2 regions of the Pelorhabdus rhamnosifermentans genome follow, and region 1 is predicted to be linked to the other one. Evidence: riboswitches for the same ligand, from Rfam matches in the RefSeq annotation. Region 1 holds a riboswitch; the other holds the start of a gene.
The links. Region 1 has a riboswitch for cyclic di-GMP ahead of Ga0466249_RS14870 (S-layer protein). Riboswitches for the same ligand answer to the same signal wherever they lie in the genome.
Positions count from the first base shown of each region.

Region 2: it holds a riboswitch for cyclic di-GMP, as region 1 does, so the genes downstream of both, Ga0466249_RS04865 (methyl-accepting chemotaxis protein) here and Ga0466249_RS14870 (S-layer protein) in region 1, are expected to answer to the same signal.

Region 1 covers NZ_JAHGVE010000012.1:57,007-63,731, forward strand. Annotated here, with positions in the region: gene Ga0466249_RS14870 (S-layer protein) at 1-1,450, opposite strand, end outside; cyclic di-GMP riboswitch class I at 1,669-1,754, opposite strand; gene Ga0466249_RS14875 (ribonuclease J) at 2,105-3,769, opposite strand; gene dapA (4-hydroxy-tetrahydrodipicolinate synthase) at 4,054-4,935, opposite strand; gene dapG (aspartate kinase) at 4,970-6,190, opposite strand; gene Ga0466249_RS14890 (aspartate-semialdehyde dehydrogenase) at 6,203-6,725, opposite strand, start outside.
Region 2 covers NZ_JAHGVE010000003.1:550-7,274, forward strand. Annotated here, with positions in the region: gene Ga0466249_RS04860 (methyl-accepting chemotaxis protein) at 1-1,435, shown strand, start outside; cyclic di-GMP riboswitch class I at 1,498-1,583, shown strand; gene Ga0466249_RS04865 (methyl-accepting chemotaxis protein) at 1,711-3,744, shown strand; gene Ga0466249_RS27020 (hypothetical protein) at 3,969-4,100, opposite strand; gene Ga0466249_RS04870 (GntR family transcriptional regulator) at 4,366-5,031, shown strand; gene Ga0466249_RS04875 (LacI family DNA-binding transcriptional regulator) at 5,162-6,160, shown strand; gene Ga0466249_RS04880 (MFS transporter) at 6,206-6,725, shown strand, end outside.

The DNA of each region.
Region 1 (6,725 bases):
AGGTTTTCCCTCTTTCCCCTGATACTTTATCTGTTAAGTTGTAATATTCCAACCCTCCAACCAAATTGTTTGCAAATGTGTAGTGAGTCCCTACTCCGTAACCCTTAAATCCTTGCATCAAACCCAAATTGCCTATGCCATTCATTCCATGTTCAATATAAGTACCTAGCGGTTGATTATAATATTTTATAAAAATGTTATATGTACCCGGTCTATATGTTTTTAGATCACCATAGTTAAGACTAAACACGTAGCCATTACTCTCACCTTTGCTATCTTTCAGATTGGAACCCAAATACATGGCCCCTATGCCGAAATTACTGAAGTTGTAGTTTCCACCAAGAGTCCGAATTGTGTTTTGATTGTAGACTCCATTATCCAGCTGATAATGATAAATACTAGCTTCCAGATTATAATCAAAATCATCATACCGTACAGTTGCTATGGATAGTTTTTTCGTATAATCAGTTTTTCCATAACTCAACGTATATTTTACTGGTTTTCCAAAATCAACTTTTGCACCTTTAAAACCGCTATCATAAATATTTCCTTCTGCCATAAGATATCCAAAAGAACCTGCAGTAAGTATTGATGAGCTTAATTTTCCTACAACATTTATACGTGAAAGCTCGAATTTATTATTATAATTCACAAAACTCTTCTCAATGTCCATCATACCATTGACACGCCAATCCTCATTAATATTCGTGCCAAAACCAAGGTAAGTTCGAATTCCGGATGAATCCTTATCCCATCGATTGGAACCTCTGTTAAATGCATAATGATAACGAACTTCACCGTCTACCTTGACTTTATTGTCCACATGCTTGCTACGGTCACCCACATGCATCAATTCGTCTATAAGTCCCGTGTAAGTCTTATTATCAATATCTCTTTGATCCGTGTTGGTATCGTTCACCTTAACTGGTACTTTTTTCTCAATGTCGGCATTATTCCGAAGCAATGCTGTTTTGGAATCATTATCATTAACACCCACTTTAAGTAATGGCCTGTTAGCAGGAGTGCTTATATCTCCATTAGTTATGATTTTTGTTGTAAGTTGCGCTATTTCATATGCAAATTCAGCTTTGGCTTTCTCGATATCTAAATTTTGGTCGCTATTTATTTTAGTCGTAATTTTTGCCATTTTATACGCAAAATCAGTTCTTTGATCAGCAGGTATAATCGGCATTACTTGTGCTGTGACTTGCGCCATAGCATATGAAAATTCAACTTTAAAATTTTCAACATTTATGGCTGGAAATGATATTACCTTTTCCGTAATCTTTTCCATTTCATATGCAAATTCAGCCACACCAGAACGATTATTATCAAGTTCACTCATATTCATGAGCTCATTTGAAGCATATGCCACATTTTCCTTCAACTCATCTGTAGATATACCAATTATCGTTGCCATTGAAACCAGCAATATAAAAAACTTTTTCACTTAATAATTCACCATCCTGATCAAATATACTATCAAAACCATCTTCTCTTTAACTTTTCTTTATTTTACCGACCGATTGGAAAAAGATGAAATAATACTCGCCTTATAAACAAAACCTATAAGTCTTACACGCAGTATCAGGATAACATAATATTACAGTTATGACAAATATTTACACAAAAAATATGACTGTCAAGTTGCAAACAATGAATTCTCATTTTTGCAACTTGGCAGTCATATACATATCGTACGTAGACCCGAAGTTTTGCGTCCTTACCTTTCAGTAAGTTTGCCAACATTTTAAATTAAAATAATTTAATGAAAAAATATACAATATATATTGTATAATTGACTACTCATTTATTCAAGGGGGTATTTAGTCCTGAAAGTCATTATTCTAATCCTTTCTCATTCAAATACGTCTACGTAGGCAGTTATCGGCTAAAATCCAGGTGTACTTTTAATCAATTGTTTTTAACGCTAAACATCTCGTATAAGACATACCTCCCCACTCATTGCCTTATCAAATCAATGTCAAAAATTAGTCTGACTTGGTTATTTCATTATTGGAGATAATATTTAACAAAAAAAGTGGCTACACATCGATTTGTGCAGCCACTTTTTCGTTAAAGCAAAATAAACAAAAAATCGAACTTATATTTCCATAATGATCGGTAAAATCATTGGACGACGACGCGTGCGTTCATAAAGATACTTTCCTAATGCGTCGCGGACATTAGACTTAATAGCCGCCCACTCAGTAATACCGTTTGTTTGACATTTATCAAGTGCCAGTTGTACCTTATCTTTCGCTTCATCCATAAGTTTCTCAGATTCTCTAACATAGACAAATCCTCGTGATACAATATCAGGACCTGCAACAGTACAGCCGCGTTGTTTATCCATCGTCACAACAACGATTAAGATACCATCTTGCGATAGTTGTCTGCGATCACGCAAGACAATATTCCCAACATCACCAACACCCAATCCATCAACAAGCACTTTTCCAGCCGTAACCTTTCCATTGATAACAGCCTTTTCAGGACTAAATTCTAATACTTGGCCATTTTCAGCAACCAAAATATTTTGTTTAGGCATACCCAAGTCTTGAGCTAATTTTGCATGAACAATAAGATGACGATATTCGCCATGAACAGGTACGAAATATTTTGGTCGAACAAGATTATGCATCATTTTTAATTCTTCTTGACTGGCGTGTCCTGATACATGAATTCCAGAAGACGCACCGTAAACAACATCTGCACCTTGTTTAAATAAGAAGTCAATGGTCTTTGAGACTAGTTTTTCATTTCCCGGAATTGGTGTGGCTGAAATAATGACCGTATCACCAGGCATGATTTCAACTTTGCGATGATCAGACATAGCCATACGGGTCAAAGCGGACATGGGTTCACCCTGGCTACCTGTTGTTAAAATCACAATACCGGACAAAGGATAATTTTTGATTTCATCAATATCAATCAACATACCTTCGGGAATATTCATATAGCCAAGCTCTGAAGCAATACTAACAACATTTACCATACTGCGACCTAAAATAGCTACTTTACGTTTGAATTTACAAGCCATATCAATGGCCTGCTGCAAACGATGAATGTTGGATGAGAAACTGGCAATAATAATGCGCCCCTTGGCATTGCGGAACGTATCATCAAAAGATGCCCCTACACTGCGTTCACTCTTGGTATAACCAGGACGTTCAGCATTGGTACTATCTGCAAGCATAACAAGCACGCCTTGGTCACCTAACTCGGCAAAGCGGTGAAAATCAGTAACCTTACCGTCAATAGGCGTTTGATCCAATTTAAAGTCACCTGTATGGACAATAGTTCCAATTGGAGTTTGAATGGACAAAGCAACAGCATCGGCAATGCTGTGGCTAACATGAATAAAGCCAATTTTAAATGCACCCACTTGAATTTGATCGCCTGCTTTGACAGGATTCAAATTAACAGGGGATACATTATTTTCTTTTAGGCGACCCTGAAGTATTCCTAATGTCAACTTTGTCCCATATACAGGAACATTAAGTTGTTTAAGTACATAAGGAAGAGCGCCAATATGGTCCTCATGACCATGCGTCAAGATAATGGCCTTCACCATATCCTGATTTTCAATTAAATAAGAAATATCCGGGATAACTAAATCAATCCCAAGCATATCATCTTCCGGAAACATCAGACCCGAATCAATGACAATTATTTCGTCACCATAACGAATAACAGTCATGTTCTTGCCGATTTCTCCCATCCCGCCTAGCGGAATAATCTGAATTTTTTGTGGCATTTTAGTCAAAAAAATATACACCTCCACGCTACTGCCTTCCGAGCAGTAGACATAATATAATCTTAAATATTCTATATTTGCCGATACTTTTGTCCGCTCTCTCATCGGTACAAGCCGTTCACTCATGCATAAACAACAACTGCCGAACCAATTACTTCCTACCTCATTATATACTATTTATGAGAAGGCAACAAGTAATAAATAAAAGCCTAAGAATATTATGTGCAGTTTCCAAATGGGAAATACAAAAGCCTGTCACGAAAGTGACAGGCGAAATAAATTAAGTCGGGAAATTAAATCGCTGGAATAAGCTGCAGGACCTCCTGAATTTTTGCCGTTTCCTGTTCTGTAGCATTCACTAAAGGTAACCGGAAAGGACCGGCATTAAGACCAAGCAAATTAACAGCCGTTTTCACTGGAATCGGATTCGTCGTAATAAACAGGCCCTTAAATACAGGCAACAGAGCCAAATGGAGCTTTGCCGCTGTCTTAATATCTCCAGCCAAAAAGGCCTCAATCATCCGTTTCATAGCATTGCCTGCTACATGAGCGGCAACACTTACAATGCCTTGTGCTCCAATGGCAAGGCTGGGAAGTGTCAAGGAGTCATCGCCACTATAAACCATAAAATCAGGTGATGTTCCGCGAATAATTTCAGCAAATTGCTCTAACTGACCACTTGATTCTTTAACTGCAACAATATTGTCAATTTCAGACAAACGAATAATTGTCGAAGGTAAAATATTGGATGCCGTACGGCCTGGAACATTATAAATAACGGCCGGCAAAGATATGCTTTGCGCAATGGTTTTAAAATGCTGATAGAACCCTTCCTGCGGCGGTTTATTATAATAAGGTCCCACAAGAAGCACCCCATGAACTCCCGTTTTTTCAGCTGCTCTAGTCATTTCAACCGAGGCTAGAGTATCATTGGAACCTGTTCCTGCAATAATGGTAGCTTTATTTCCAACTTTCTTGACAATCACTCGAAACAGCTCCAGTTTTTCTTCTTTATTCATGGTAGCTGCCTCGCCTGTACTCCCTGCAACAACTAAGCCATCTGAACCGTTTTGTATGAGATGTTCAGCTAATTTCGCCGCGGCTTCGTAGTTAACTGTTCCGTCTTGATGAAAAGGAGTCACCATGGCAGTTAATATCCGACCAAATGATTTCATTTTTTTCTCCTCCTAATTTGTTGCAAAATAAAAGTTAATCTGCTAATCCGAACCGGCCGTGAAGAGCAAGCAATGCTGTTTTTACATCTGCTTGATGAATCAGCGCTGATATGGATGTATGAGAATCAACAGTTTGTAGTATTTCCACATGACTACACGTTAAGGCATCAACAAAGCTTGCCATCACACCTGGTACTTCACGCATGCCACCGCCCACAACAGAAACCTTGGCACAGTCTGGCAATAGCGTCACAGGAAAACCTAATTTAACTAATTTTTCTTCAGCGAGAGATGCTACTTCCGCGTTCACAGTAAACATAATTTGACCTGGATGAACATTAATCAAATCCACACTAATATTATTATTAGCCATAGCATGAAACACTTGTGATGCCGTTTGATGCGAAGCAGTCGATTCTACTTGAAGCGCTATTTGCACGATTTTTTCCAAATAAGTCACACCTGTTGCAATACGATCTGTTACAAGCGATGCTTCGCTATCACTTGTAGCCGGACTGGTAATCAAGGTTCCCGGAGCATCGCTAAAGGTTGATTTCACTATAAGAGGAATATTTTTTTGCATCGCAATTTCTACGGCACGCGGATGAATGACTTTGGCACCTTGATGAGCCATCTGGCAAACCTCACTATAGCTAATACAGTCCAGAATACGTGCATCTTCTACAATACGAGGATCAGCCGTCATAATACCGTCCACATCTGTATAGATTTCTACTGCTTCTGCATTTAAAGCTGCTCCTAAAGCTGCTCCTGTTGTATCACTGCCACCCCGGCCAAGCGTGGTAAAATCACCATCCACTGTTACGCCTTGGAAACCGCAGACAACAGGAACACGGCCCGCTTGAAGCAAATGGAGAATTTTAGAAGAATCAATCTTAATGATTCGGGCATTTGTAAAGTGATTGTCCGTAATAATTCCTGCTTGACCGCCTGTAAGCATGGTTGCGGCTACACCAGCCCCTTGCAGCGTGGCTGCCATAACAGCAGCCGAAATAATTTCACCACAGCAAAGCAACGAGTCAATTTCCTTTTTTTCCGTCCGCTCATTCGTTTCCTTCAGTAATGAAAGAAGTGTATCTGTTGCATAGGGAGCCCCTTTTCGGCCCATAGCTGATACAACAACGACAGGTGTAAACCCCTCTTTTAGGGCTTGCTGGACTTTCTTGACAACTAATTGGCGCACTTCCTCCGTTGCAACAGAGGTACCACCAAATTTTTGGACAATTATCTGCATTGAACACACACCTCAGACTAATTGATGTTGAATCATATACTCAGCAATTTGCAGCGCGTTAAGTGCAGCACCTTTACGAATCTGATCACCTGTTACCCAAAGATTCAGACCATGTTGGACGGATCTATCAGGTCTTACGCGACCGACAAATACTTCATCCTTATTAGATGTAAAGAGCGGCATAGGATAAATTTGTTCAGCAGGATTATCTTCCACAATGACGCCGGGAAACTGAGCGAGTACTTCTTTGGCTTCTGCTGCTGAAAGAGGACCGGAGAGTTCAAGATTAATGGATTCAGAATGGCTGCGATACACTGGAACGCGAACTGTTGTTGCTGTTATCCCTATAGTATAGTCATTAAGAATCTTATGTGTTTCATGTACCATCTTCATTTCTTCCTTGGTATAATCATCCTCAACAAATACATCAATATGAGGCAATATATTAAAAGCAATCTGATAATGTTTTGGTAGTGATGCACTAGGCAAAATATTCGCTTCGACAGGGCGATTTTCTAGGACAGCTTTCGTTTGT
Region 2 (6,725 bases), on a different contig from region 1:
TAAATACGGTGACGATAAAATTAATAAACTCGAGAATGTGTTGGCATCGAAAGAATCGCAGATGACTTTAACTGAACTCAAGACGGAAAAGAAGGCTTTTGATACGATTGCTGCGCAGTCGGTTCAAGCCAAACGGGCTAATAAACTGGATCAGGTTGCTCTTTACATGCAACAGGCTGGTATTCCTTCTGAAAATTCTATTGCGACGACAAGGCTATTGATTGGTGCTGTGAAACAACATATTGAAGAGCAAGAAGTAAATAGTACGAAAAAGGCGGACGGAGTACAATTTCTATTAGTCCTTGTGAGTTTTTTGGTCGCGGGTATTTCAGTTTTTGTCAGTATCTTTATTAGCCGTACGATATCCAGACCGGCTAATGTCATTGCTCAAGCTGCGGCAGGTATCGCGAGTGGGAATCTTAGTTTGGCAGATGTAGATGTAAAGTCATCTGATGAAATTGGGGAGTTAGGTATTTCCTTTAATCGAATGAAAGCCAGTTTGCGTGACGTGATTCGGAAAATGGCAACATCGGCAGAGCAGGTAAAACAGTCATCAGAGCAGTTAACAGCTAGTGCCGATCAGTCGGCCCAGGCTGCAAGTGATGTTGCTTGTGCCACAACCAGCGTAGCCCAAGGTTCTGAGCAGCAACTGATAGCTATACAGGATACTTCAGCGGCAGTGCAGCAGTTACTAGCCAGTATAGAGCGTATTGCGAGTCATGCCGATGATGTGGCGCTAAAATCGGAGCAAGCTGCTGAGACGGCAACAACAGGGGGAAAGGCTGTAAAACAAGCGGTAAGTCAGATGGATCGGATTGAAAACACAGTGAATACTTCAGCCCAAGTTATTGTCAAGTTGGGCGAGCAGTCAAAACAAATCGGGCAAATTGTCGATACCATAGCAGGGATTGCTAAGCAGACTAATTTGTTGGCTTTAAACGCCGCGATTGAGGCAGCAAGGGCAGGCGAACATGGACGCGGATTTGCCGTTGTTGCTGAAGAAGTAAGAAAATTAGCGGAAGAGTCTCAGCAGGCTACAAAGGAGATCGCGGAGTTAATCAGTTCTATTCAGGGTGATACATCTCAAGCTGTACAGGCTATGTCAGAAGGAACGAATGAAGTGAAAGTCGGAGCAGATGTCGTGGATGCAACAGGGAAGGCTTTTCAGTCTATGGAAATTATCGTATTGGAAGTTTCTTGCCAAATTAAGGAGATTTCCGTAGCTATTCAGGAAATGACAGGGGGCAGTCATCAAATTGCTTCTTCAGTAGAGACAATCGATGAATTGAGTAAAAAGGCGTCTGAAAAGGCACAAACAGTGTCGGCAGCTACACAGTTGCAGTCGGCTTCGCTGGAAGAAATTGCTGCATCCAGTCAAGAACTAGCTAAATTGTCGCAGAATCTTCAAGAAGTAGTGAATAAGTTCTGTTTATAGTTACTTGGTTGACTAAATGGGAAAAAAATCTTATAATAATTATTACTATCTGCTTTATAAAATTTTATAATTAGCAAAATTACTGAAAAGTAATGGCGCAAAGCCATGGGTCTAAAGATGTCATATCTATGATTGCCAGGTTGCTGTTTAATTACGGATTATTATTAGCACCTGCCACTGGCAGGTGCTAATTTTTTATGCTGGGAGGGGACTCAGAAGGTAGTAAAAGTGTGGCATGAAGTAAATGGAAAGGAACATTAGGGGTGAAATTTGTAATGAGTGGATTGAAAATGACGGGTCAAAATTGGCTGGGGAAAAGTATTCAGGTCAAAGTAATTGTTGCTTTAGTGGGCGGACTGCTACTTTCATTAAGTATTTTAGGCTTCTGCAATTTTTATAATGCAAAAAGCATCTTAGTTTCTGACGCAGAGGAAGATCTTGTGCATCGTTCTGATGCCTATGCCAGAGAAATCGGGCAGTGGATAGAGATGCGTCAGCGGGAAGTGGCTATTCTTGCAACAAATCAGAGTGTCGTTAATGGCGATCAGGCAGCTGCTCTTCGTTATTTAAATGAAGAAGTTAAGCGTAATCCTAATTATTTACGATTCTGGCTGGTTGATACAAAAGGACAGGCTATTCATACAACAGGTGATAGAACCAATATTGTGGATCGCGAGTATTTTAAACAAGTCATGTCTACTGGAAAAGTTTTTACAACAGATCCTGTAATTTCTAAAGTAGACGGCAAGATGGTCGTTTCTGTAGTGGCTCCCATCAAAAATAACAACCAGATTGTGGGTGTCTTAGGCGGTACAGTAACAGTTGATACGCTTATTTCGCGCATCAATGAAATTAAGATTGCTCAAAGCGGTTATGCTTATGTGCTTCAAGGTGATGGCTTAACGATTATTCACCCTGATAAGAGTATGGTTATGAAGCAAAATATTTTGAATGATGCCAATGCTACGAATCAGTCGAAAGAAATTACCCAAAAAATGATTCATGGGGATAAAGGAATTAGCCATGATATGGAAGCTGGTACAAGTAAGTATATGGCTTATGCACCGATTCCTGGAATGCATTGGAGTTTAGGCATTGATGTACCTGAAAAAGAAATTCTCATGAAGTTAACGCCTTTAACGATTGTTTCGTTAATCACAATAGGAATTATTCTTATTGTGACTTGTGGATTGGGTGTTGTTCTTTCGCGGCGATTTACGAAGCCTATTATTGCATTAAATCAGGCGACTGAAAAAATTGCGCAAGGAGACTTAACGGTTCAGGCTGTAGCGGGGAATCTAACGGAAGAAAATATCCAAGAAAAAGATGAATTAGATACACTGGCGATTCACTTTGATACAATGGTAGCAAAACTTCGCAGTTTGGTTCAGCAAGTTGCTACTTCCGCTGAGCAAGTGGCAGCATCATCAGAAGAACTAACGGCCAATGCGGAACAGTCGGCACTTGCTGTCAGTCAAGTTGCTGGATCTATTACAAAAGTGGCTTCAGGTGCTTCCTCTCAACTTGAGGCAGTGCATGAAACAACAGGAGTCGTGGAAAAAATGTCGGCAAGCATTCAACAAGTTGCCGCTCATTCGGGAAATGTAGCCGCGACGGCTGAAAAAACTTCCTTGGCAGCAAAAAATGGTGGAGAGGCTATCGATGATACAACGAAACAAATGGCTATTATCGAAAAATCAGTCGTGCATTCGGCACAAGTTGTGGCGGGTCTTGGGGAACGCTCCAAAGAGATTGGTCAAATTGTAGATACTATTTCGGGAATAGCCAGTCAAACAAATCTTCTTGCACTGAATGCAGCGATTGAAGCGGCGCGTGCAGGCGAACAAGGCAAAGGGTTTGCTGTTGTAGCTGAAGAGGTCCGTAAATTAGCTGAACAATCTCAAGAAGCAGCCAAACATATTGCAGTGCTTATCGGTGAAATTCAAGGAGATACGGAAAAGGCTGTACTTGTTATGGCAGACGGGACGAAAGAAGTCAAACTCGGTTCGGAAGTAGCTGGTACGGCAGGGAGGGCTTTTGGGGAAATTGCGGCGTTAATTGAAGAAGTTTCTAATCAAGTAGAAAATATTTCTGCTGCGATTCAGCAAGTGGCAGGAGGAAGTGAACAAATTGTTTCCTCTATGCAAAAAATTGATAATATTAGTAGCGCAACAGCTGAGCATACTCAAACAGTTTCTGCTGCAACAGAGGAACAGTCGGCCTCGATGCAAGAAATTGCAGCATCTAGTGAGGCATTAGCTAAAATGTCTGAAGAGCTTCGGCTGATTATTACACAATTTAACGTGTGAATTTTCTTTTTACCCATTTTAACCATCAAAAAAACAGCAGTAGTTGTCTTGACATTGACAATTACTGCTGTTTGCTATTATTTAGCTCTAATAAGAATAAAAATTCATTGGAAATAAATATTTATTCATAAATATTGATAAAAAAATCACTCCTATCGTTAAGGTGAACTTAACGGATAGAGCGACATCTTTGTCGCAAACATGTTATTTTTTTTCTTTGCTTTCTAGCATTCAGCAAGTAAGCCTAACTTAAAGTTGAGCCATTCTTGTTCGTCTAATAAAGTATCCATTTCTGCTTGAGCTTGTTCTTCGTTTTCTTGAACCTCATCATCATTCAAATAAAACATTGTATACATAAATACACACCTCCATGAATACGTTTATTTTTAAATACATTATAGCACTCCATGCAACGTTTTACTAGGTATTTATTGAAAAATAGTTAAAATTATTTTTTGTGTAAATGGAATAGACAATCAACAAGCTATATCCCTTATTTGTGTTTTTGCAGTGCACATAACATCCAAGTTCATATGAAATATATTGTTAGCGACTTGTACTCTTGTTAAACTTATAATAAACTATTAATAGTAGAAATTTTTTTAATGGAGGACCTATGTAATGACCAAAGATATAGAACTTTTCTCTGCGCCAGATACCTCTTTGCGCCAGAAGGTATTTCAATATATTAAATCGCAAATTATTAATGGCGTTTATTCAGCAGGAGATATTTTACTTGAAACGAAACTGGCCCAGGAATTGGGTGTGAGCCGTACGCCTATTCGCGAGGCGATTTGGCTATTGGAAGTAGAAGGACTAGTAGAAACGACAGCTAAAAAGGGTGCCATTATTCTCGGCATTTCTGATAAGGATGTAGCGGATATTTGTGTCATGCGGCAGCTCCTTGAAGGCTTGGCGGCACGTTGGGCTACTCCGCGGCTGACTGATTTAGAGCTTAAAGAGTTACAGAAGATAGTCGATCTTACGGAATTTTATGCGCAAAAAGATAACATAGAGGAAATAGCGGACTTAGATAACAAATTTCACCAGACAATTTATGAAGCGTCAGGCAGTAAAATGTTAAATCTTACATTAAGTAATTTTCATAAGTATATTCAAGTGGCGCGTCTTCAATCCATGCATGTTGAAAATCGTCTATCGCAAACGATTACAGAACATCTTGCTTTGCTTGAAGCATTTCGCAGTCAAGATGCTGAGGCTGCTGAAAAAGCTATGACTTATCATGTGAGTATGGTTCATCGTAATATTAGTAGCCTCTATCACTAAAAAGTAACTAAAAACAGAATTTATTGAAAAATAATTGAATCCAATTTTTGAAAATGGTATATTATATTTAGTAAAACGTTTTACTAACGGGGAGGTGGAGCTATAAAAAAAAGTAACAAAGGAGATACTTATGGCAGTTACTCTTAAGGACGTTGCAAAGGCAGCAAATGTATCGATTACGACGGCTTCGCTTATTTTGAACCAAAAGGCGGAAGCCATTCGTTTTTCTGAAGAGACGATTCAAAAAGTACGCGAAATTTCTCTCTCATTAGGTTATGTGCCCAATATGTCAGCACGAAAATTGCGTCAAAGTGGGAAGACGAGTTTAACATTCGCTGTGTTGTGGCCTATCGATACACGTGTAGGATTGATTGGACGTATTTTAACCGGAATTCATCGATTCAGTTCTTCTCTTGAGACGATTACCATCAATTTATTAGTTAAAACAATGGATGAAATGGGGATTCAGGGTGTCAAAGAGTTATATCAGCCCAATCTTTTTAATGGTGCAATTTTAGCGAATACATCGATGGCAGATGAAACATATATTCATCGTGTTTCGCCAAGTGTTCCTGTTGTGTTTTTTCATCGGACTTCGCCAATTTATCCTTATGTCAGTGCAAATAATTTTGCGGCAGCTAAACAGGTTGCAGAGCATTTTATCAAGAATAAGCATCAAAAAATTGCTATTTTGGCATCATCTGTTTCATCGCAAGCCTTAGATGAACGACTTGCGGGTTTAACTGAAGCTCTTATAGGCAGAGAATATATGATTAGATATTGTGATTTTACGGAAACTAGCGGATATCATGCTGTAGTGAAGCTGATTGAGAGCGGCAATGCGCCTACCGGACTCATCTGTCTATGCGATCAAACTGCCATGGGATCTCTTTCGGCCTTGCATGATTATGGTATTCAAGTTCCTAATCAATGCGAGGTTTTTGGCTTTGATAATCAAGTTTATTCAAATTTTACCATTCCTAAATTATCGACAGTCAATTTACCTGTAGAAGAAATGTCATTTTATGCTATGCAATTATTAGTTCAACGAACACTTGATCCGAATTATTCTGAAAAACAGAAGAACTTTGATCTCGATATTATTTATAGAGAGTCCACAAGGCCGTAATCAGAGAGTATGGGAACAAAAATTCCAAGGAGTTGATTTATATTAATGAAAAATAATTCTAAAGTAATATCTACAGCACCTAAAACTAACAAAAGATGGTGGTTTGTTAGTTTGATATTGCTTGGAGCTGTTGTAAATTATCTGGACAGGTCGAATCTTAGTGTAGCTAATCCCTTAATTGCTAAAGAGTATGGGTTAAATCCCTTGCAAATGGGATTGTTAATGTCGGCATTTCTTTGGCCTTATGCTTTAGCTAATTTGCCAGCCGGTTGGCTTGTTGATAAATTTGGACCCAAAAAAATGTTTGGCTGGGCCTGTGGATTATGGTCAGCTATTACCATTGCCACAGCCTTCAGTACGAGCTATTCTTTTTTCTATTCACTGAGAATGTTGTTAGGTATTTCAGAGTCGCCCTTCTTCCCTGCTGGGGTTAAGGCGATAGACAAATGGTTTACCAAAGAAGATCGTGGGACGCCGATAGCTGTAATTAATACAGGTTCGCAAATATCTAACGGTATTGCGCCGCCACTACTCACGGCTTTGATGCTGGCCTATTCATGGAAGG